2 regions of the Bordetella genomosp. 7 genome follow, and region 1 is predicted to be linked to the other one. Evidence: predicted binding sites of a transcription regulator. Region 1 holds the regulator's gene; the other holds the start of a gene.
What was found. Region 1 encodes FliA, which starts transcription of late flagellar genes. Its sites were predicted from a motif close to CTAAAGTTTNNNNNNNNNNNGCCGNTA; they were not measured.
Positions count from the first base shown of each region.

Region 2: a site for FliA is predicted at 4,835-4,861, ahead of flgM (flagellar biosynthesis anti-sigma factor FlgM). Genes of this name have one in related genera too.

Region 1 is NZ_NEVI01000015.1:484-12,118, forward strand. It holds partial or broken gene CAL18_RS09225 (Tar ligand binding domain-containing protein) at 1-394, opposite strand, end outside; gene cheW (chemotaxis protein CheW) at 464-964, opposite strand; gene cheA (chemotaxis protein CheA) at 978-3,086, opposite strand; gene CAL18_RS09240 (response regulator) at 3,115-3,495, opposite strand; gene motB (flagellar motor protein MotB) at 3,498-4,451, opposite strand; gene motA (flagellar motor stator protein MotA) at 4,464-5,339, opposite strand; gene flhC (flagellar transcriptional regulator FlhC) at 5,457-6,035, opposite strand; gene flhD (flagellar transcriptional regulator FlhD) at 6,049-6,372, opposite strand; gene CAL18_RS09265 (RNA polymerase sigma factor FliA) at 6,704-7,444, shown strand; gene CAL18_RS09270 (FliC/FljB family flagellin) at 7,598-8,734, shown strand; gene CAL18_RS09275 (TDP-N-acetylfucosamine:lipid II N-acetylfucosaminyltransferase) at 8,921-11,635, shown strand, end outside.
Region 2 is NZ_NEVI01000010.1:3,053-14,687, reverse strand. It holds gene flgG (flagellar basal-body rod protein FlgG) at 1-204, opposite strand, end outside; gene CAL18_RS05765 (flagellar basal body rod protein FlgF) at 268-1,026, opposite strand; gene flgE (flagellar hook protein FlgE) at 1,055-2,287, opposite strand; gene CAL18_RS05755 (flagellar hook capping FlgD N-terminal domain-containing protein) at 2,360-3,058, opposite strand; gene flgC (flagellar basal body rod protein FlgC) at 3,079-3,498, opposite strand; gene flgB (flagellar basal body rod protein FlgB) at 3,507-3,914, opposite strand; gene flgA (flagellar basal body P-ring formation chaperone FlgA) at 4,095-4,799, shown strand; gene flgM (flagellar biosynthesis anti-sigma factor FlgM) at 4,924-5,214, shown strand; gene CAL18_RS05730 (flagella synthesis protein FlgN) at 5,240-5,713, shown strand; gene flhF (flagellar biosynthesis protein FlhF) at 5,716-8,025, opposite strand; gene flhA (flagellar biosynthesis protein FlhA) at 8,022-10,139, opposite strand; gene flhB (flagellar biosynthesis protein FlhB) at 10,167-11,306, opposite strand; gene cheZ (protein phosphatase CheZ) at 11,433-11,635, opposite strand, start outside.

The DNA.
Region 1 (11,635 bases):
TGTCCTGCGATCCGGCCGGACGCGGCAGGCCCTTGAAATACTGATATTCGGTTTCGGCGCGATTCATGGACGCGCTGGCGCGCTGCAAGAGGCCCTGGGCTTCGGCGCCCAGGCGGCCCGATGCCGCCGCCTGTTGTCCCCCGCCGGACACAATGCCCGCATAGTGCGCATTGGCTGCGCGCGACAAGCCGGTAACCACGTCTTTATAGCTATTCACCACGCGGGTCAGCGCGTCGCTGACTTCCTGGGCCTGGCGGATGTCCGCCAGCGTGCCATTGCTGATACGCAGCGACAACACGCCCAGCACCGCGCCAATCACCAGCATCAGAGAGAAAAAGCCCAGTACGCCCAGCAGGCTGGTGCGTATCGTTATATTGGCCAGGAACTTGCGCATGATTGATTAGAACCCCCGACTCTACGTCACACGGCGGCAGCCCGCGGCGCCCCTGCAGGGCCGCCGCGCTTAAGAGGCCACCTTCTCCACCAGCGCCATTTCGTCGCTGGTCATCAGTTTCTCGATATCCACCAGGATCAGCATCCGGTCATCCAGCGTACCCAGCCCCGTCAGGTACTCGGTAGACAGCGTTGCGCCGAACTCGGGTGCGGCCCGTACCTGACCCGCGTTGAGCATCAGCACATCCGAAACGCCGTCGACCACGATCCCCACTACGCGATGGTCGAGGTTCAGGATGATGACCACGGTCTGTTCGTTGTATTCGACGCGGCCCAGGTTGAACTTGATGCGCAGGTCCACGATGGGCACGATGATGCCGCGCAGGTTGGTCACTCCCTTGATAAAGGAGGGCACATTCGCAATACGGGTCACCGCATCCGCGTCGTAGCCGCGGATCTCCTGCACTTTCAGGATATCGATGCCGTACTCTTCGTCTCCCAGCGTGAACACCAGGAATTCACTGCCGACGTCTTCGACGCGCGCGGCCTGCGTTTGCGGTTTGGCTGCCATTAAAGGTTCTCCGTCAATTCAGTACGGCGTCGGGTTGCGCCCATTTCTCGCGATTGGCCCGCGCCAGCGCGAACACATCCACAATCAGCGCCACGCTGCCGTCACCCAGGATGGTGGCTGCCGATATCCCCGGCACTTTGCGGTAGTTCGATTCCAGGTTCTTCACCACGACTTGATGCTGGCCCACCAGATGGTCCACCAGCAGCGCAAAGCGGCGGTCCTGCGCCTGCATGATGACCGCGATGGCCTGGGTGGGATCGGCCTGCGCGCCGGCCACGCCGAACACGCGATGCAGCTCTACCAGCGGCAGGTATTCCCCCCGCACCTGCATCACCTGCTCCTCGCCAGCCACCGAGTACATCTGGTCCCTGGTGGGCTGCAACGATTCGGTGACATGGTTCAGCGGCAGGATGAAGGTTTCGTCGCCCACCCGCACCGACATGCCGTCCAGGATGGCCAATGTCAACGGCAATACGATGCGTGTCGTGGTGCCCTTGCCGGGCACGCACGACAATTGCACGTGGCCACCCATGTCCTGGATATTGCGGCGCACCACATCCATGCCCACGCCCCGGCCCGAAATATCAGTGATCTGTTCGGCGGTGGAAAACCCGGGCGCGAAGATCAACTGCCAGACCTCTTCGTCCGGCGTGTTTTCACTGACGGGCAAGCCCTGGGCGATCGCCTTGGCCAGGATTCTCTCGCGGTTCAGGCCCGCACCGTCGTCGCTGACCTCGATCACGATATTGCCCCCATTGTGCTCGGCCGACAGTATCAGCTGCCCTATCGCCGACTTGCCCGCCGCAACGCGCTTCTCCGGGGTCTCGATGCCGTGGTCCAGGCTGTTGCGCACCAGATGGGTCAACGGGTCGATGATGCGCTCGATCAGGCTCTTGTCCAGTTCGGTGGCGCGGCCAAAGGTCTGCAGCTCGATCTGCTTGCCCATCTTGTGGGCGATGTCGCGCACCAGCCGCGGAAACCGACTGAACACGTAATCCATGGGCATCATGCGGATCGACATCACCGCCTCTTGCAGATCGCGCGCGTTGCGCTCGAGCTGCTCCATGCCGTTGAGCAGCCGATCGTGCAGTACCGGGTCCAGGGACGAGGCCGTCTGCGCCAGCATGGCTTGCGTAATGACGAGCTCACCCACCAGGTTGATGATCTGGTCGACCTTCTCCACCCCCACGCGAATGGACGTAGATTCCTTGTCGGCGGGTCCCGCCGCCTGCCCGCGCGCGGGCCTGCTCCCGGCTGCCTGCTGCGGTGCGCCCGCCTCGGGCGACGCCGGCGGCGGCGCCGCGGCAGCCGCGGGCGCCGGCACCGGCGCTGCCGGCTCGGGCACGCCGGGCTTCGATGCCGCAGGCGGGGCTTCGCGGCGCACGTCGAGCTGGTCGGCATTCACGATGAAGCAGCAGACAACCTCGATATCGTCCGGACCGCAGGTCGTCTCCACCCAGACCGTCAGGCCATCATCGTCGCGCTCGTGGGCCAGCACCGTACCCAGATTGCCCATCTCGTGCAGCAGCGATTGCCCATCCTTATCCGAAACGCCGGTAATGCGAACCCGCAACGGCATAGCCTCGCCATCTGCCGCATCGGCCTGCGGCGCAGCCGCGGCAACGGCCGGCGCCTCGGGCGCGCAGACGGGCGGCGGCCCGGCCTGGCCGGCGGCTGCCGCAACCGCCTGGTCCCGCGCGTCGCCATGCTCCTGCCCATCGTCCTGCTCTTGCGCCAGACGCCGCAACACCGCGCAGATCCGTTCGTATACCGCTTCTTCCGGCTCTTCCGAGGCGCGGTAGGCGTCCAGTTGGCTCTTGAGCACGTCTTTCGTTTCCAGAAAAATGTCCACCATGTCTGCGCGCAGCGCCATTTCCCCCCGCCGGATCGCATCCAGCAGGTTCTCAAGCAAATGGGTCGTGCCGGCCAGGTGCTGGAAGCAGCCGAAGGTGGCCGCGCCGCCCTTGATCGAATGCGCAGCCCTGAATATCGCGTTCAACTGTTCGATATCCGGGTTGTCGACATCCAGCATCAACAACAACTGCTCCATCTCGGCAAGCAGCTCATCCGCTTCGTCGAAGAATGTCTCGTAGAACTGACTGAGATCCAGACCGCTGCTCATAGACCGTACGCCTTCCGTTCGAACCCGCTCATGCGCCTGATTGCGCGCCAAGCAGTTCAGATGCCCATTCCACCAGCACGCCGGGGTCCAGCGGCTTGTTCAGCCAGCCGTTGACGCCCAAGTCGCGTGCCGCGCGCTTGCTTTGCCCATCGTCTTCGGTTGTCAGGATCAGCACAGGCAGATCGCGGTAACCCGGATCTGCTCGCAATTCGCGGATCAGTGACAAACCGTCCATTACCGGCATATTCCAGTCGCTGACCAGCATGTCGACACGATGGCTGCGCGCCAGATCCAGGGCCTGCCGGCCGTTGCCGGCCGCAATCACCTGCCAGCCGGCGTCGCTCAATGCGGCCTGGACGATCATGCGCATCGTCGCCGAGTCGTCCGCCACCAGGATTGTTGCTGTCATCACTACCTTGCCGTATCGCCTGCAGGGATACGCGGCGCCAGGGACGAAACGACTTCCCCGGGCCCGCGCAGGCTCAAATCAGCGGCCGCCGCGTCGGCCGCGGCCGCATTTTCCCGCTCAATCTGCTGCTGGGTGCGCCGGTTCAGCACCACCAGGCTGATACGACGGTTAACGGCCGCATACGGGTCATCTTTAACGAGGCTCATGCTGGACGACAGGCCCTGAATGCGCATGAGCTTTCCTTCGGCCATGCCGCCGGCCACCAGCTCCTGGCGCGACGCATTCGCGCGATCGGCCGACAGCTCCCAGTTGCTGTATGCCCGCTCGCCTCGCGCGTACTGGGTCGCGTCCGTATGGCCGGCGATACTTATCTTGTTGGGCAATTCGTTCAACACCGGCCCCAGCTCGCGCAGGATATCGCGCATATACGGCTGCACCTCGGCGCTGCCCGTGGCGAACATCGGGCGGTTCTGATTGTCCACAATCTGGATGCGCAGGCCCTCTGTCGTCATGTCGATCAACAACTGCGGGCGGAAGTTCTTCAGTACGGGGTTCTCTTCCAGCATGGCATCCAGACGGCGCTTCAGGCGTTCCAGCGCGTGCCGGTCCCGCCTCTCGCTATCGGGCAGCACCTGTGACTGGACACGGTCTCCTTCGGCCCTGCGCACATCGCCCTCGTCGCGCAGCGGATCGTGTCCGCCTCCCGGGATCGCACTGGTCTGCGCCGACTGGCTGGGGCCTCCCGTCAACGCTACCCGCAACGGCATGCGGAAATACTCCGCCAGTCCCTTCAGCTCTTCTTTGGGGACGATGGCGATCAGCCACATCACCAGGAAGAAAGCCATCATCGCCGTGATGAAGTCGGCGTACGCGATCTTCCAGCTGCCGCCATGGTGCACGGCCTGTGTCGCACGCTTGCGACGGACCACCACCCGGTGATTGTTCAGCGAACTCATCGGGGCTTCCCGTCAGGCGCGGCCTGTAGCGGCGGTTTTCGCCTGCCGCACATGCTCTTCCAGCTCACCGAACGACGGACGCACCGAAGAGAACAGCACCTTGCGCCCGAACTCCACGGCCAACTGCGGCGGATAGCCGTTCATGCTTGCCAGCAGCGTGACCTTGATGCATTCGAGCACCTTGACCGATTCCGACGTGCGCTGCGCCAGGCGCGCGGCCAGCGGGGCCACGAAACCGTACGCCAGCAACACCCCCAGGAAAGTGCCCACCATGGCTTTCGAGATCAGGTCGCCCAGTACCGCCGGGGGCTGGTCCACCGAGCCCAGCGCCTTGATGACGCCCAGCACCGCCGCCACAATCCCGAATGCCGGCAAAGCATCTGCCACCTGCTGCAGCGAATGGCAAGGCACGTCGCGCTCATGCCGGTAGGTCTCGATTTCCTCGTCCATCAGCGTCTCGATCTCGAACGAGCTCATGTTGCCGCTGATCATGATGCGCAGGTAATCGGTAATGAACTCCATCAGCCGCGCGTCCTGCAGAATGCGGGGATATTCATTGAAAATCGGGCTGGCGTCCGGGTCCTCGATGTGCGACTCGATCGCCATCAGGCCTTCCCGGCGAGCCTTGTTGAGCAACACGTACAGCAGCGCCATCAGCTCCATGTACACCTCTTTGCTGTACGGAGCCCCCTTTATCGCCTGCGGCAGCGACTGCCCTATCAGCGAGAGCGATTTGCGGGTGTTGCCCGCCAGAAAGGCGCCCAGCGCGGCGCCTGCGATCAGGGTCAATTCAAACGGTTGGTACAGGGCCCCCAAGTGCCCACCCAGCGCGACGAAGCTGCCGACCACCGCGACGAGCACCACCGTATAACCAATAACAATCAACACATCGGGCCTCTGCCATCGAGTCTAGAGTTGGCGACAATGATCTCCCGCGCAACCGCGTGCAAAAGCACGGGTTACGGGGAATTTTCGGGGGCTTTTGGACTTATTGAGGCGGCCCGCTCAGGAACGCGGGGCCGCCGCCATGGGCGCGCCTGCGCCCAGCGCGGCGCGGGCCTTTGCGGCAGCCCGGGTCTTGCCGGCCCGCGGCGGCGGGCGGCAGATCGCGCACACGAAGTCCCCCTGGGGATCATGGGCGTGGGCGATGAAATGCCCGCCGCACTGCCGGCAGGCAGAAAGCTGCAGCATGCCGCTATCAAAAAACCTGACCAGCATCCATGCCCGGGTGAAGCTGAGCAACGGTTCGTCGCCCTGCCCGACTCCGGCGTGCTCCAGGTACAGGCGGTAGGCGTCGATGGTGGCGCGGATGCCGCGGCTGGCCGTACGTGCATTCAGGAACGAGTACACGTTGTAGAACAAGGACGAATGGATGTTGGGCAACCAGGTCATGAACCAGTCGACCGAAAACGGCAACATCCCCTTGGGCGGAGAACAACCGCGGATTTCCCGGTACAGGCGCGACAGGCGGTCGTGGCTCAGGCGCGTTTCGGCCTCGAGAACCTGCAGGCGCGCACCCAGCGAGATCATCGCGCTGGCAAGGAGAATGTCGTCCGCTTCCTGCGCAACACTTTTGATAGACATGGCGGCAGACGGCTCAGGAGAGCTGCTCGACCGGCTGCTGGGCCAACAGAATCGTGGCATGGGCCTGTTGCAGCGCCCCGCCCAGCACGTCCTGGGTCAACGCCGACAGCAAGCTGTAGTCGTCGAACCGGAAGCGGCACAGCAAAGAGCTCGAACTGGCCAGCTTGACCAGCTGGGCGGGCGACAGACGCATCAGAATATCGGCCACTTCGTTGCTGAAACCCAGGCGGAACAGTGCTGCCGCATAGTCGTCACGCAGCATCCGCTGAGCCAGCAGCAGGTACGACAAGTTGACTTCCCGGATGTCGGCGAGCAAAGAACTATCTGCTGTGTTCACGCTATGGGCTCCTAGTTAAACAATGGTGTCATTACAAGCAACCGCAACTGGCGTCGGTGTTCCGCAGCCTTGTCACTAACGATACTGAATGTATCTATTGCTACCAATATGCGTGCAATTTATCATGCATATTGTCAATATTTATGACATTTCTCACAAATAAGGCCGTTTAGCTCGAATTTTGCTAAAAAAACACAGTTTAGTTACATTCGCACACGTTGTGTGTTAGTGAAACCTGTAAACAACCCGTCAAAACATTTCTTTTTTGTACAAATGGATCTGCCGGCGTTGCCGACAATCGTCGCTTGGCCTTCGATGTCGACCTATACGCATGCCTTACGCCGATGACAGCCTGGTGCGCTATGCGCCACTGGTACGCAAGCTTGCGCTGCAGATGCTCGCGCGGCTGCCGGCCAGCGTGCAGCTCGACGACCTCATCCAGGCGGGGATGATCGGACTCCTGGACGCGACGCGACGCTACCAGGAAACACCGGACGCCCAATTCGAAACGTACGCCACCGCGCGCATCCGTGGCGCCATGCTGGACGAGCTGCGCAGCCAGGACTGGCTGCCCCGCAGCGTGCGTACCAAAAGCAAGCGCATCGAGGCGGCGATCCAGCGCAAAGAACAAGAACTGATGCGCCCGCCCTCCGAAGGCGAGATTGCCGAGGAACTGGACATTTCGCTGTCCGACTACCAGGCGATGCTCAACGACGCGCGCGGCATCCAGATCATGCATTACGACGAGCTCGGCGCCGGCGATGGCGAGGAACGAGGGTGGCATGAATCCGCCTGCGATCCGTCCACGGACCCGTTGCAGGCCCTGCTTGCGGGCGACTTGCGCCGAGCACTCATCCAGGCGATCGACGCGCTGCCAGAGCGCGAGAAACTCGTGCTGTCGCTGTGCTACGAGCAAGGCCTGAACCTGAAAGAGATAGGCGCGGTGCTGGAAGTCACCGAGGCGCGCGTATGCCAGCTGCGCAGCCAGGCTACCGCCCGCATCCGCGCGCATCTGAAAGCGGGTGCGTGGCAAGCGCTGCCGGCCGAGGCGGGCCTGGCTCAGGTTCTATAGCGTCCGTCAAAAAGCACAGAAAAAAATAGCCGAAGGCCTCGCTTAAGTTGCCGGCAAGCGCGCCGTTACCCAGAGCAGCGGGGCATGCTGCCTCGCGAAGTGGGCGGCCTGGCTGCCCGGTTTGAAGAAGCCTTTCTCTCTTGGGAGCTATTCATGGCTGCTGTTATCAACACCAATTACCTGTCTCTGGTTGCGCAAAACAACCTGACGAAGTCTCAATCGGCCCTGGGTTCGGCCATCGAGCGCCTGTCCTCGGGCCTGCGCATCAACAGCGCCAAGGACGACGCTGCCGGCCTGGCAATCGCCAACCGCTTCACGTCCAACGTCCGCGGCCTGACGCAAGCGGCCCGCAACGCCAACGACGGCATTTCGATCGCTCAAACGACCGAAGGCGCCACCGCCGAAATCACGACCCACCTGCAGCGCATCCGCGAACTGTCGGTGCAAGCCGCCAACGGCACGTACTCGTCGACCGACCTGGCCTCGATGCAAGACGAAGTCGAGCAACGCCTGGCCGACATCGACCGCATCAGCCAGCAAACCGATTTCAACGGCGTGAAGGTCCTGTCCGCCGATCGCAGCCTGACGCTGCAAGTCGGCGCCCGCGACGGCGAAACCATCACCGTCGACCTGAAAGAAATCAGCTCCAGCACGCTGAGCCTGGCCGACTTCAGCATCGCCGGCCCGACCGGCACCGCTTTGCCCTACACGGGCGGCACCGCAGCCGGCGACGTGACGCTGAAATCCACCGATGGCTCGGGCGATCCCGCCGCGGTCAGCGCCGCTGCCGTCACGCTGAAGGACGTGAGCACCGGCACGCTGCAACCTGGCCTCACGGGCGCTCTGGACCTGGTCCAGGACGAGCGCGGCAACTGGTACGTGACCGAAGGCTCGGGCGCGACCCAGGTTTACTACGCTGCCAGCGTGAGCGTAACGGGCGGCACCGGCACCGGCGCATCCGCCGCCCCCACCGCCACGGTGACCTACGATTCGACCAAGGCCCTGGGCACCGCCAGCGACGATCCGATGGCCAAGCTGGACACGGCCCTGAACACGGTCGACACCCTGCGCAGCAACCTGGGCGCGGTGCAGAACCGCCTGGAGTCCACGGTGTCGAACCTGAACAACATCGTGAACAACCTGTCGGCTTCGCGCTCGCGCATCGAAGATGCCGACTACGCGGTCGAAGTGTCCAACATGACGCGTGCCCAGATCCTGCAACAGGCAGGCACCTCGGTCCTGGCCCAGGCCAACCAAGTGCCGCAGACGGTTCTGTCGCTGCTGCGTTAATCGCGAAAGCGGGCCGGTCCGCCAGGCCGGCCTGCCGGATACTCCCGTATCCCCTGGAAAGCCCCTTTTAGAAGGGGCTTTTTTATTCGCGCCCCAAATAGACGGTTTTTTTGTTCGCTCTCCGGCATATTGCCGGCATCGGCCCGGCGGTACCCTGACGCCCTACTTCATTTTGCAAGCCGGCCCATGCCCAGAACCGTCCGCCCGCCCCGCAAGCCTTCCGCCTCCGGCAAAGTCCTTACCATCATGGGGCTGTCCGAACAGCAGGCCATGTCGCGTACGCGCAGCCACCCAGGTGATGTCAACGCCTGGAAAAGCCTGGGCGCGCATTGTGTAGAATCGGGCCGCCTGGCCCAAGGGCGCACCGCCCTTGAACGGGCCCTGGCCATGGCGCCCCGCGATGCGGAAGCCCTGCGCGTGATGGCGGACCTGGAAGTCAAGGCCGGCGCGCTCGAAAATGCCCGTGCGCGGCTCGAAGCCGCCCTGGAAATCGAGCCCGGGCATCAACTCGGACGCATCAAGCTAGCTGAAATCCTGCACCGGCTGGGACGCCACGATGACGCGCTGCAGTGCCTGGATCAGATGGGCAACCCTGATCCGCATCGCGTAGCCTGGCTGTCATGGCGCGGGGTGATCCTGCTCGCGATGCAGCGCTATGACGACGCGCGCAAGGACTTCGAGGCCCAGCTTCAGCTTGCGCCCACCGACTATTCCGCCTGGAATAACCTGGGAAACGTCCACCGGGACACCGGCAACCTGGACGAAGCTGCGCACTGCTATGGCAAAGCGGCGTCTTACAACCAGACAGATCCGCTGCCGCGTTCGAACCGGCTGACTGCCATGCATTACCAGCCGGATGCGACGGTCGAAGACATCCTGCAGGCGTGCAGGGACTGGGGAGCGGTGTTCATGCCGGCCGTGCGCCCCGAGCGGCCGGTGCCGGCAGACCGCACGCCGTCCAGAGTGCTGCGGGTAGGCATGTTCTCGGACGGATTCCGCCAGCATCCTGTCGGCACCATGACGGTTTCCGCGCTTGAGCACCTGGCGGCGCACGGAATCGAGATCTACGCCTACACGACGAACAACTCCGTCGATGCGATTACGCGCCGCTTCATGGCGCTCGCACGCCAGTGGGCGCCGATATATCACCTGGACGACACACAGTTCGCTGCACGTATCCGCGAAGACCAGATCGATATCCTGATCGACCTGAGCGGACACAACGCGGGTTCGCGCATCCGGGCGATGACCATGGAGCCGGCCCCCCTGCTGGTCAAGTGGGTGGGCGGGCTCATCAATACGACGGGCGTCGAGGCCATCGACTACCTGATCAGCGACCGCATCGAATCGCCGGCCGGCAGCGACCACCTGTACACCGAAAAGCTCATCCGCATGCCGGATGACTATATATGCTTTGTGCCGCCGCCCAGCCCACCGGCAGTGGGTCCACTGCCGGCATTGCGCAATGGCTACATCACTTTCGGGTGCTTCAACAACCCGACCAAGGTCAACCGGGCTTTGTTGGCACGCTGGGCGGAGTTGATGCACGCGGTGCCGCACTCGCAACTGTTCCTCAAGGGCGCGGCCTATGCCACTGCCGAAATGCGCCAACGCGTCGTCGACACCCTGGCGGGGCATGGCATTGCCGAAAGCCGGCTGCGGATCGAGGGGCGTTCGCCCCATCTGGAGCTGCTGTCCCGATATAACGAAGTCGACATTGCACTGGACCCCTGGCCGTACTCTGGCGGCCTGACCACATGCGAAGCCCTGCTCATGGGGGTTCCCGTGGTCACCCTGCCAGGGCCCACGTTCGCGGGCCGGCATTCGGCCACACACCTGGTTAACGCAGGCATGCCAGAACTGGTCGCCCGCGACTGGGCTGAATACCAGGCACGCGCAGTCGAACTGGCCAGCGACCTGCAAAGTCTCGCCGCCATACGCACCCATCTCCGTGACGTCCTGCTGAACTCGCCAGTCTGCGACGCTCGGCGATTCGCGCGGCACCTGGCCGTCGCCCTGAGGGCCATCTGGTGCCGCTACTGCGACGGCAAGGCCCCCGCGGCCGTCGTGTTGACCGATGATGGCCGACCCTGGTTCGAGGACGAACCTGACGCACGCGCCCTGCCCGGTCCGGCCGAAACAGGTCATGGCGGCTTCAGCTTCTCTTTCCAAGGCAAGGTAGTCACCGTCGACCACGGAGGCGGGCTGGCGAGCAGCCGCCGCATCAGCGAGCTGAACCGCCTGGGGACATTCACCTTCCTTGCGATCGACCCGGCGGGACGCGTACACGGCGCAGACGCGCTGCAACGCGAAGGCGACCTGCAGCATCATCCGCATATCGCGCTGGGCGACGGACAGGATGCAACGCTGTATGCGTGCCTGGACGCCGCATTCAGCGGCACCCTGGAACCACTACCCAAGGCAAGTATCTTCCCTCTGGCGCGCAACGGCAGTGAAGTACTGGCGAGACTGCCAATTCCCACGATACGTCTTGACGACGTGCAAGGCCTGCCACGCGCCGAATGGCTGATATTGGACAGCGCCCACGACAACCTGAAGGTCCTGGCCGGGGCGCATCGCGCACTGGCAACGACGCTGGTGGCACAGGTCGCCGTCGACATGGTTGCGCTACGCGCAGGCCAGCCCCACCTGGACGACATCAGCCGCGCGCTGCGCCAGCATGGGCTGCGCCTGTTGCGCCTTGCCAATATGCAGTACCAGAGCTACCTGGACTGCCCCCCGGCGAATACCGACGGCGTGGCATCGCAACTCGTACGCGCCGACGCGGTATACGTTCCGGACGAGGCCCGCATGGCGGCCTTGACTGACGATGAACGGCGCAAACTGGCGTTCATTCTGCATACCTGCTATGGCGCCACCGATATGGCAAGCGCGGTGCTG
Region 2 (11,635 bases), on a different contig from region 1:
CAGCTGCAAGCCGGTGGGCAGCTGGTTGGCGTCACCCACCTGAGCGCCGGGCTGGCGCAGCGTCTGGTACATCAAGTCCTGGAAGATCGCACGGCCCCGCTTGAAGCCGTTGGTCTGGACGTTGGCCAGGTTATTGGAAATGACGTCCATCGAAGTCTGCTGACCTTCGAGACCCGTCTTGGCAATCCACAGCGAACGCATCATGATGGAAACTCCTGGAGCAAGCCGGCACCTGGGCCGGCTCGCATAGATAAAATTGAATCAGCCTCAGTTCATCGACAGCAGGCTGTTGGCCCGCTCGGCGTTCTGGTCTGCCTCGCTGATAACCTGCATCTGCATTTCGAACCGCCGGGCGTTCTCGATCATCCCTACCATCGCCTTGATGGGGCTGGCGTTGCTGCCTTCCAGCACCCCTGCCATGATGCGCATCGCCGGGTCGGCCGGCAGGGGCGGCGCGGGCTGGCCGCCCAACGGCGCCATGCGGAACACGCCGTCGTCGCCGCGCACCAGCTGCTCTGGCGGCGGGTTCACCAGTTTCAGGCGTCCCAGGTTGAGAATGTTGTTGGGAGGGTCGCCGGCCCCCAGAGCGGTAATGGTGCCGTCGCTGGCGATCGTCAACGTCGCCAGTTCCGGCACATCGACGATCCCGTTCTGGTCCGACAGCACGGGCTGCCCTTGCGCGGTCTGCAGCACACCATTGACTCCCACCTGCAGGTTGCCGGCGCGCGTGTAGGCCTCGCCTTGCGGCGTCTGCACGGCGAACCAGCCCGGGCCCGCGATGGCGACGTCCAGCGCGCGCCCGGTGGTTTCCATATTGCCCATCTCGAAATTGCTGCCGGGCGTGGACGCCACGGTGGAAACGCGAGTGGGCAGCGACGTGCCGTCCAGTACCGGCACCGACCGATACAGCGCGAGCTGCTCGCGAAAGCCCGGCGTGCTTACATTGGCCATGTTGTTGCTCAGCGCGGCCTGGTGCTCGCCGATGCGTGCCGCGCCGCTCATGGCGGTATAGATGATTCGGTCCATGCCTGATTTCCGTGCGTGGCGCCGCGCCTTAGCGCATGTTCATCAGCACTTGCATGATCTCGTCCTGCGTCTTGATCGTCTGCGCATTGGCCTGGTAGGTGCGTTGCGCGATGATCATGTTGACCAGTTCGCGGCTCATATCCACGTTGGATGCCTCCAGCGCCTGCCCCACCACCGGCGCCAGGCCGTTGGTGCCCGGCTGGCCCAGCGTGGCCTGGCCCGACGCGGCCGTTTCCGCCCATGCGTTGTTGCCCACCGGCTGCAGCCCCTGCACATTGTTGAAGTTCGCCAGCGCCAGCACGCCCACCACCGCGCTCTCGCCATTGGAATAGTTGGCAAGCAGCGTGCCGTCGGAACCCACCGAAATGCCGCTGAATTCTCCGCTGGAATAGCCGTTCTGCACGACCTTCGGCGAGAAATCGCTGCCGTACTGGGTAACGCCGTCGTAGCTCATCGTGATGGCAAGCGGCTCGGCCGGCGAGGTCGCGCCGCCCGGCGTGGCAAAACTCAAGGCCACGGTGGGGGCCGACGTCAGGCGCCCTGCCGAGTCAAAGGTCAGCTGTTGGCCGCCGCCCCACACGCCGCCCGCTTCGGTGCTGGGCGCCATCGCCTGGCCATCGAGGCTGTAGTACACCTCGTAGACGCTCTCGGTGGCGGTGCCCGGCCGCTTCACGAAGTACTGCATCATTTGATGCGAGTTGCCCAGCGAGTCGTACACCGTGGTGGGCACGGAGTCTGTATAGGTGGAAGCCAGCGTGGGATCAAAGGCCACCGCCGGATCGATGACGTCCGCGTTCGCGTTCAAGTTGGACTGCAGCCCCGCCGTCGTGGTCGCGCTGGGCGCGATATTGCCTTGCGGCAGTCGCAGATCCACAGGCGCCGCCCCTACCGCGCCCGCGGCGTAGCCGGTCAGGCGAAAGCCCTGCGCATTGACGACGTAGAAATCCTTGTCGACCAGAAATTCGCCGTTGCGGGAATAAAACACCCCGCCGCTCTGGTCCGTCAGTCGGAAAAATCCCTTGGGACCGTCGATGGCGATGTCATATTCCCCGCCCGTGACACTGATGTTGCCCACCGAGAAGCGCTGGTTGATGGCCGACACTTTCACGCCCAGGCCTACGCGGGAACTCGCGTACACGTCGGCGAACGAGGCGGTGGCAGACTTGAAGCCCACCGTGCCCGAGTTGGCGATGTTGTTGCCGATGACGTCCAGATTCTGCGTCGCAGCGTTCAGGCCGCTCAATCCTTGTCCGAAACCCATGTGTTTTCTCGCTTGTTTGTATGTATCGAATCGATCGGCCGGCGTCAGGCCGCCAGCCCCCGCCTTGCGCCGTCAGGTGCCCAGCACCTTGCGCACATCCAGCACGCTGATCTGCCCTGCCAGGCCCAGGTCCAGCCTCAGCCCTTCTGTGGAATAAGCCACGCTCTTCACCTGGCCATATGTCAGGGCTTCGGCCTTGACCTTCTTGCCGTCGGCGTCGGTCGCCACGACGTTGACCGTGTACTTGCCGTCCACCAGCGCCTGGCCGCCGTCGTTCGTGCCGTCCCAGTTCAGCGTCAGCACGCCGGCGTCCTGTTCGCCCAGTTCGATAGTGCGCACCACGGCGCCCGAAGCGTCCACGATCTTTACGGTCACTTTTGCGGCGTCGCCCTGCACGTCCACGCCGAAGGGCGTCGCTACACGCTTGGATGGATCGCTCGCGTCGGTGCCCAGCGAGATCTTGTTGCCCGGAATCAGCACGCCCTTGCCTATCATCGCCACGGCGTTCATCGACTGCGACACGTCGATCTGGCCGCTGATGGCCAATAGCGTGTTCTTCAGATTGTTGATGCCCTCTACGGTGGAGATCTGTGCAAGCTGCGAAGTCAGCTCGGCGTTCTCCATGGGATTGAGCGGATCCTGGTTCTTCAGCTGCGTCACGAGCAGCGTCAGGAAGCGGTCCTGCAGGCCTTGCGCGCTGCTGGCGCTGTTGGCGGCGGTTTGCGCAAGCGCCAGCGCGGTGGGGTCGGGGGAATTGTTGACCGTGGTCATCCGGTGCTCCGATCAGGGGGTCACGACTGACCGATGGTCAGCGTCTTCATCATCAGTTGCTTGGCCGTGTTGAGCACCTCGACATTTGCCTGGTACGAACGCGATGCGGCGATCATATTGACCGTCTCGGCCACGGGATCGACGTTGGGCATGGTCACGTAGCCTTGCGCATCGGCCAGCGGGTGGGCCGGGTCGTAGACGCGCTTGGGCGGCGACGCGTCCTGGACGACGCCCGCCACGCGCACGCCGCCGATTTCCCGGCCGTACGGCTGGCCGGCGGCCGGATCGACCTGGAACACCACCTGGCGGGCGCGGTACGGCTGCCCGTCCGGGCCTACGACGCTGTCGGCATTGGCCAGATTGCTGGCTGCCACATTCATGCGCTGCGATTGCGCCTGCAGTGCCGAGCCGGATATTGCGAAGATGCTGGTCAGAGACATAACCTGGCCTACTCCTGAATGGCGGACATCATCGAGCGGATACGCCCGGAAACCAGCTGCAGCGTGCTCTGGTAATGCATGGTGTTGTCTGCGAACCGCACGCGCTCGGCGTCCATATCCACCGTATTGCCATCTACGCTCGGCTGGTACGGCAGCCGATACTGCAGCTCCGCGGGATTGGGCATGGCGGCCTTGCCCGGGATATGACGCGCAGAGGTCAGCGCCAGATGGGTGTCGGGCAAGCGCATGCGGGTATCCAGTGCGTCGCGCATGGCGGCCTGGAAATCGAAATCCCGCGCTTTATAGTTGGGCGTGTCGGCGTTGGCGATATTCGAAGACAGCACCTCCTGCCGCTGCGCACGCAACGCGAGCGCCTGCTGGTAGAAGCGGAAATCCTCATTGAGCCGGTCTAGCATCCTGGAAGCGTCCTGCGCAAGAAAAGATGGGGACGAACAGAATGGCGGCCTGTCCGCCACTCCTTTTTGCATGACGGCATCTTAGGGGCGGCGCGCGCCACACAATCAACCAAATAAACCGTCATTTTTGAGTCAATTCGCCCCTTGCCCGCGTGGGCCGGCTCCTACAATGCCTGCATCATGCAAACGCTACCGCGCTTCTTCGCAGGCCTGGCAGTGGCCGCCTTGCTGCCATGCGCCACGGCTGCCCCGGCCGCGCCCGCCACGGCGGACGCCGCGGCCATCGGGCGGGCGGCCGAAGCGTTCCTGCGCGAGCAGGTGGGCCCCGTGCCAGGCGACTTATCCATCGCGCTTGACCCGATCGACACCGGCCGCACGCCGGCCTGTGACGCGCTGGCGCCGTTTCTGCCTTCGGCGTTGCGCCTGCGCTCGCGCATGACCATCGGCGTGCGCTGCACCGCGCCGCAACCCTGGACCCTTTATCTGCAGGCCAGCGTAAGCGTGCGGGGCACCTACTATGCGGCCGCGCATACCATCCGGCCCGGGCAAGCCATCCGGCCCCACGACCTGGCGCCGCGCAACGGCGACCTGGTGACGCTGCCGCCCGGCGTGGTAACCGACCCGGAATCAGCCATAGGCATGCGGGCGCGCTACCGCATTACCGCCGGCCAGACAATGAAAATCTCGGCGCTGCGCAGCGCCGACGCCATTACCCGCGGGCAGCAGGTCCGCATCACCGCGCGGGGCCGCGGCTTCGTGGTCAGCAGCGACGGACAGGCCCTGGCCGATGCTGCGCCGGGCGCCACGGTGCAGGTACGCACCAGCTCGGGCCAGGTCGTCAGCGGCATCGTCCGCAGCGCCAGCCTGGTAGAGGTGGCCCTATGACAAGGCCCTGCGCTGATGGGCGCCGCGAATCCGCGCTAAAGTTCTCCATCCGGCCGCCGTTACAACAACCAGAGCCGGCCACCATGTTGCGCGCCTGCCGGCGCCAAGCCCTGCGGAGAACCTCTTGAAAATCACGACACCTGCTTCCCGTCCGATCGGCCCCCAGGCGCCGACGGGGCGCACCGACGCCGCGGGCCACCCGGCGCAGGGAGCCGGCGCATCCGGACCGTCGAGCGCCCAGGTCGCCTTGAGCCCGGCCTCGCGCCAATTGCTGGCATTGCAGTCGGGCGACAACGATATCGACGTCGAACGCGTGGCGGCCATCCGCACGGCGATCGCGTCCGGCCAATTGCAGATCGACACGGGCCGCATCGCCGACAGCCTGATCGCCAGCGCCCGCGACCTGCTCAAGTAACCTCCCCTTTCTGTACGGCCTCGCCATGGAACTGCCCGATAGCCTGCTCGATTGCCTGGTGCGCGAAACCGCGCTGGTGTCCGAATTCTCGGTACTGCTCGAAGCGGAAACACAGGCATTGGTAAATCGCGAGGCATTCGACCAGTTGCCCGGGCTCGCGCAGCAAAAAGAAGAGCTGGCCCTGAGGCTTGCGGCACTGAGCGATCACCGCGACAGCTTGCTCGCACGCCTGGGCTTGCCCGCCGGACACGAAGGCACCGGCCAGGCAGCCGCGCAGGATGCCCGACTGTCCGAAACCTGGCAGGTTCTGCTGGCCCGGGCCGCCAAGGCGCGCGAGCTGAACGACCGCAACAGCGCGCTGGTCGAGCTCAGCCTGCGCTATACGCGGCAATCGCTCGATGCGCTGCGCGAGCTCAGCGGCGTGGCCACCGCAGGCACATACGATGCGCAGGGCCGCGGCCGCCGCGCCTACGGCGGCAAGAACATCGTCGCGGCCTGAGTTCAGGCCGCCATTTCCAGCATCGCAAAGATCTTCAGCAGCGCAGCCGGCGCCGCGCGCGGCGTCAGTTTGCGGCCACGCGCCAGCGCGCTCTGCAGCATGGCGTCCAGTACGCCGGCGCCGGGCGCCTGGGCTATCTGCCAGCATGCCGTCCCCAGTTGCGCGGCCACGGCCGCACGTGCCGCCGGATCCGACGCGTCCATCGTTCCGGACAAGGCCGCCCACGCCCACGCCATATCGCGAAACGCGCGGCGCGCCTGGTCTTGCCGCACCAGCCAGCGGGCAACGACTGCGGCGTCGGCATCGGCCGCCGACAAACTGGTCAAGGCAAACAGTTGACGCAGCAGAGTGCCGTCGGCGGCAACGACCCTGGCGCACACCAGCCGTGCGTTCTGGGGCGGCGTGCCGCGTCGCGGCAAAGCCACTTCCGTGCCCGATGCCCAGAGCCCGGCAAGGCCGGCATCGCCTGCGCCCGCCGGGCGCAGCGCCGGTACGCCGGCCATGGCCGGCACGGGGCCGACGGGCAAGTATCCCAGCGATTTGCCCACGGCATTCAAGTGGGTAGGGCAATCGTCATGCAGGACTTTCAGCGCGCCCGCCTGGCGCATCACCCAGGCGGATCCTGGCGGCAAGACCCGCCACGGCGGTTCGTGGCCCGAGTCCAGCACATGCACCAGGGGAATGTTGGGCAGCCCGCCGGCCAACGCCGCCGCCACGTCGGCCGCGGCGCGGTCGGCGCGCGCGACGGCTTTCGGATCCGCCACGGCAGCCGCCCTCCGCGCCCAATGCACGGTGGCCTGCGCCGCGCCCAGTGCGTCGCCCCGGTCGCTCATGAGCACGGTGGCCCGCAAACCCGCTCCGGGCAAGTCGACGCCATTGAGGGAGGCCTCGCCATGCACCGCCAGCAGCCAACGTTCGCACGCCGCCGGAAATGCGCGCCGGATTGCCGCCAGGTCCTGATCGGCGCCCTGCCCCGCAGGGTCCCGAGCCTGGCCCAGGCCGCGCCACATGTCGCGAGCCTGCCCGCTGGCCACATCCCGCTCAAGCCAGTCGCAAGCCTGGCCAAGCAGCGCCCGGCCATCGTCGCGCCCCGGCAGCAATGCCGCAGCCAGCCACTGCCTGCGGCGCAGCGCGCCCGTGTCCGACGCAACGGCGCTGCTGGCGCGCCACAGTGTCGCCATATCGGCTTCGCTGGGCGCATACAGTGCCGGCGCGCGGGCCGGCGCGGCCAGCGCGCGGTCCACCAGTTCATCGGCGCGCGCCAGCGCCAGGTGCTCGGGCACCTTCTGCCCCACGCAGACGTAATGCACAGGCAGCCGGTGGCGGATGGCGGTATCCAGCGCCGGCCCCAGGCGCGAGGCTTCGTCCAGCTTGGTCAGGATGCAGCCGGCCACGTCTTCGCCGGCGCCGTTGCGGTACGCATGCGCCACTTCATCCAGCGTTTCGCCCTGGCTGGCCGCATTCAGTACCAGCAGGCGCCGCACTGGCCGCCCGGCGCCGCACAGCAACGCCGCCTGCGCGGCCACCTGGCGATCACGCTGGCTGATGCCGGTAGTATCGATGAGGATAATCTTGCGGTCCCCCAGTTCGGTCAGGGTGGCGCGCAACTCGGCCACATCCCGCACCGAGCGCGCCGGCACGCCCATCAGGCGTCCGTATATCTGCAATTGCTCGAGGGCCCCGATACGAAAATTGTCGGTGGTCAGCATTGCGACCCGCTGCCTGCCTTCGCGCGCTACACAGCGCGCGGCCAGCTTGGCCAGGGTCGTCGTCTTGCCCACGCCGGTCGGGCCTACCAGGGCGAAGACTCCGCCCTGGGCAAGCAAGTCGTCTTCGCATGCCAGTATGGGCAGATGGGTCACCAGTTCATTGCGGGCCCACGACTGCGCCTGGCGCAGTTCCAGGCCGGCGGGCAGGCGTTCGAGCATGGCGCGCACCAGCCGCGCGCTGAATCCCGCGTCCAGCAGTGCGCGAAACAGCGCGGCGCGCTGCGGTTCGCGCCCCGGCGCCTCGGCGCCACCCCACAACAGCCCGTCCAGGCGGCTTTCCAGCGCGCCGCGCAACGCGCCGATGGCCGCTTCCAGTGCGCCAGCTGATTCTGCGGCCGATGTCGGCGGCGCCTGCACGACGGGCAGGCTTGCCTCTGGCAGCGGCGCGGGCTGATCCGCCGGCGGGTCGTCCAGCGTGGCCAGCACTTCTATGCCCTCGGGCACGCTGCGGTTCGATACGATCAGCGCGTCGCTGCCGAGTGTCTCGCGCACCTGGCGCATGACGTCCCGGCTGGTGGCGCCTACAAAACGGCTGAGTTTCATGCGCCAGCCCCGATCAAGGCCGTGACGCGCAGCCTGCGTTCATCCGGAATTTCCGCGTTGGACAGTACGCCCAGCTGCGGCATGTGATGCCGCAGGAATCGCGCCAGCGGCGCCCGCAGCGGCGGCGACACCACCAGCACCGGCGCGTCGCCCTGCGCCTCCTGCCGGGCCACGCAACTCTGCGCTTCGCGCAGCAGCGTATCGGCCAGGCCTGGCTCCAGGCCGCCGCTGGTCGTCAGCGCCTGCACCAGCACGCGTTCGAGCTTGACGTCCAGGCCAATCACTCGAAGTTCGCCGTCGCCCGGGAACCACTGCTGGGTGATGGCCCGCCCCAGCGCGCGACGCGTCAGGGCCACCAGTTCCGACACCACATCCATCTGAGCGCCGGCCGAGGCGGCCTGCGCGGCAAGGCGGGGGGCGTGCTCGGACAACGTATCGATAATCGAGCGCATGTCGCGGATGGGCACTTCTTCGGCCAACAGCCCCTGCAGCACTTTCTGCAACGTTGTCAGCGACAGGGTCTTGGGCACCAGGTCCTCTGCCAGCTTGGGCGCTTCGGCGGAAATGCGGTCCAGCAATTGCTGGGTTTCCTGGCGACCCAGCAGGCTGTCCCCATGGCGGTGCATCATATGGTTCAGGTGCGTGGCGACCACGGTGCTGGCGTCGACCACCGTGTACCCGGCCGCCTGCGCCGAATCGCGCTCGGCGCTGTCGATCCAGGTTGCCGGCAGGCCGAATGCCGGGTCTGTCGTGGACGTTCCCTTCAGGGGCGTGGTGACGCCGCCCGGGTCGATCGCCAGCCACTGGTTGGGCATGGCGGTCCCCCGGCCGATCTCGACCCCCGACAGCAGAATGCGATAGTCGTTCGGCTTGAGTTCCAGATTGTCGCGGATATGCACCACAGGGGGCAGGAAGCCCACATCCTGGGCAAACTTCTTGCGCAGACTGCGGATGCGATGCAGGAGCTCGCCGTTCTGGGCATGGTCAACCAGGGGTATCAGCCGGTATCCGACCTCCAGCCCCAGCGGATCGACCATCGACACGTCTTCCCAGCTTGCCTCAGCGGCCGCGGCCTGGGCCTGCGCCGCTGCTTGCGACGGCTGGGCGGCTTGCGCGCGGGCCGCCTCCCTGGCCCGCTGGCGCAGCGTCCATCCCGTACCCGCCAGAATGGCGGCCAACGTCAGGAAGGCCAGGTGCGGCATATTGGGTATCAGCCCCATGATGCCGATGATGGCAGCCGTCAGGAACAACACGCTGGGGTTGGAAAACAGCTGCGTGAGTATCTGCTGCCCCACGTCCTGGTCGGTCGCCACGCGCGAAACCACCACGCCGGCAGCGGTAGAAATCACCAGCGCCGGAATCTGCGCCACCAGGCCGTCGCCGATAGTCAGGAGGGTATAGACGCGCGCTGCGTCGCCGACAGCCATGTCGTGCTGCGCCATGCCGACGATCAAGCCGCCGATGACGTTGATCACCATGATCAGCAGGCCCGCGATAGCGTCACCGCGCACAAACTTGCTGGCGCCATCCATCGAGCCGAAGAAATCGGCCTCCTGGGCGACTTCACCGCGACGCCGCCGCGCTTCTTCCTCGCCGATCAGGCCGGCATTCAGGTCGGCGTCGATGGCCATCTGCTTGCCCGGCATCGCATCCAGGGTGAAGCGCGCGCCAACCTCGGCGATACGCCCTGCGCCCTTGGTGATGACGATGAAGTTGATGATGGTAAGAATGATGAACAGGATGATGCCGACCGCGAAGTTGCCGCCCACCAGAAAGTGCCCGAAAGCCTCGATCACCTTGCCGGCCGCGTCCGGCCCCGTATGGCCATTGAGCAGCACCACGCGGGTGGAAGCCACGTTCAGCGACAGCCGCAACAAGGTGGCAAACAGCAGCACCGAAGGAAATGCGGCAAAGTCCAGCGGCTTGCGAGTGAACATCGCCACCAGCAGAATCATCACCGACAACGCGATATTGAACGTAAACAGCAGGTCGAGCAGGAAGGTGGGCAGGGGCAACACCATCATGCCCAGCACCAGCACGATCAGCACCGGGCCTGCCAGCAGGCGCGCATTGGCCGCGCCGTGGGATTTCAAAGCGGAAAGCAATTGGCTCATGCGTATGACTCTTATAGGCGGCCCGCGCTATCGCGCGTGTGCCAGCGGATCCAGTTCGGCCGGTACCGGCAGGCTGGCCGGCGCGTCGGGCTCTGCGCCCCACTCTGCCCGCCAGCTGCGCAGCTGGAACACCCAGGCCAGGACTTCGGCCACGGCGGTGTAGAGCGCGGCGGGAATTTCCTGCCCGATCTCAACATGTTGGTGCAACGCTCGCGCCAGGGGCGGCGCCTGGAGCAGCGGCACGCGGTGCTCGCCGGCCAGCTCGCGTATGCGCGCGGCGATCAGCCCGGCCCCCTTGGCCACGACGCGCGGCGCGGCTTCCCCTTCGCCGTACCGCAGCGCCACGGCATAGTGCGTGGGGTTGGTCACCACCACGTCGGCGCGCGGCACCTCGCTCATCATGCGACGCCGCGCCATCGCGCGCTGCTGCTGGCGGATGCGCGCCTTGACGTGCGGGTCGCCTTCGCTTTCCTTGTGTTCCTGGCGCACATCCTCCTTCGACATGCGCAGCTTCTTCAAATGGCTCCATATCTGCCACGGCACGTCCAGCGCCACGATGATGGCCAGCGATGCCACGATCAGCGCCGCGCAGAACACCACCAGACCCAGCGCCTTGGCCAGCGCCGCCGTAGGCGCGACATGCATCAACCCCAGCATCTCGTCGCGATGCGCCGAGATGACGGCTACCGCCACGCCGCCAACCAGCAGCGCCTTGGCCAGCGCCTTGAACAACTCCACGGCGGTCTGTGCGGAAAACATGCGCTTGATGCCGGACAATAGGCTCAGCTTCGAAAAATTGGGCTGCAACGGCTTGGTCGAAAACACAAAGCCGCCCAACAGCACGCTGCTGAGCACGGCGACCGCCATCAGCACGCCAAACAGCGGCAAGAGCACCAGCAACACCTGGCCCGCGCCATCCACGGCCTGCTCGACCATGACGCCGGCATCGCGGCCTATCCGCGCATCGAACCCCAGCCCATTGCGCAATACACCCGCAATGCCGCGATAAAGCCACGCGCCGCTCAGCCACAGCCCGCCCGTCCCGGCGGCCAGCAGCAGAAACGTGCCAAGCTCGCGCGAACGCGCAATCTGCCCCTCTTCCCGCGCCTTTTCCAGGCGCCGGGGAGAGGCGGCTTCAGTTTTTTCAAGGTCGCTATCGTCGGCCATGCTCGCGGAGTCATCTGCCGCCCGCGTGGCAAAACGGAACGGCCCGCCGAGATTCTAGGGGGCCGCGCACCTGGCCGATCAGCCAAGAAGCAGGGAGAAACCGCGGCTATTCCATGCCGCGCACGCCTAGAATCCCAGGCTGGCAAGCAGGTCGTCGACCTGGTCCTGGCTGGTTACCACGTCGGCCTTGCCGGCAGGGTTGACCTGGGGGCCGTTGAGCAGCGACTGCGCTTCCTCGCGCCGCTCCTGGGGCACGTTGTCCAGCAACACCTGCAGCAGTTCACGCTCGATGGCGCCCACCACGTCCATCATGCGCATGATCACCTGCC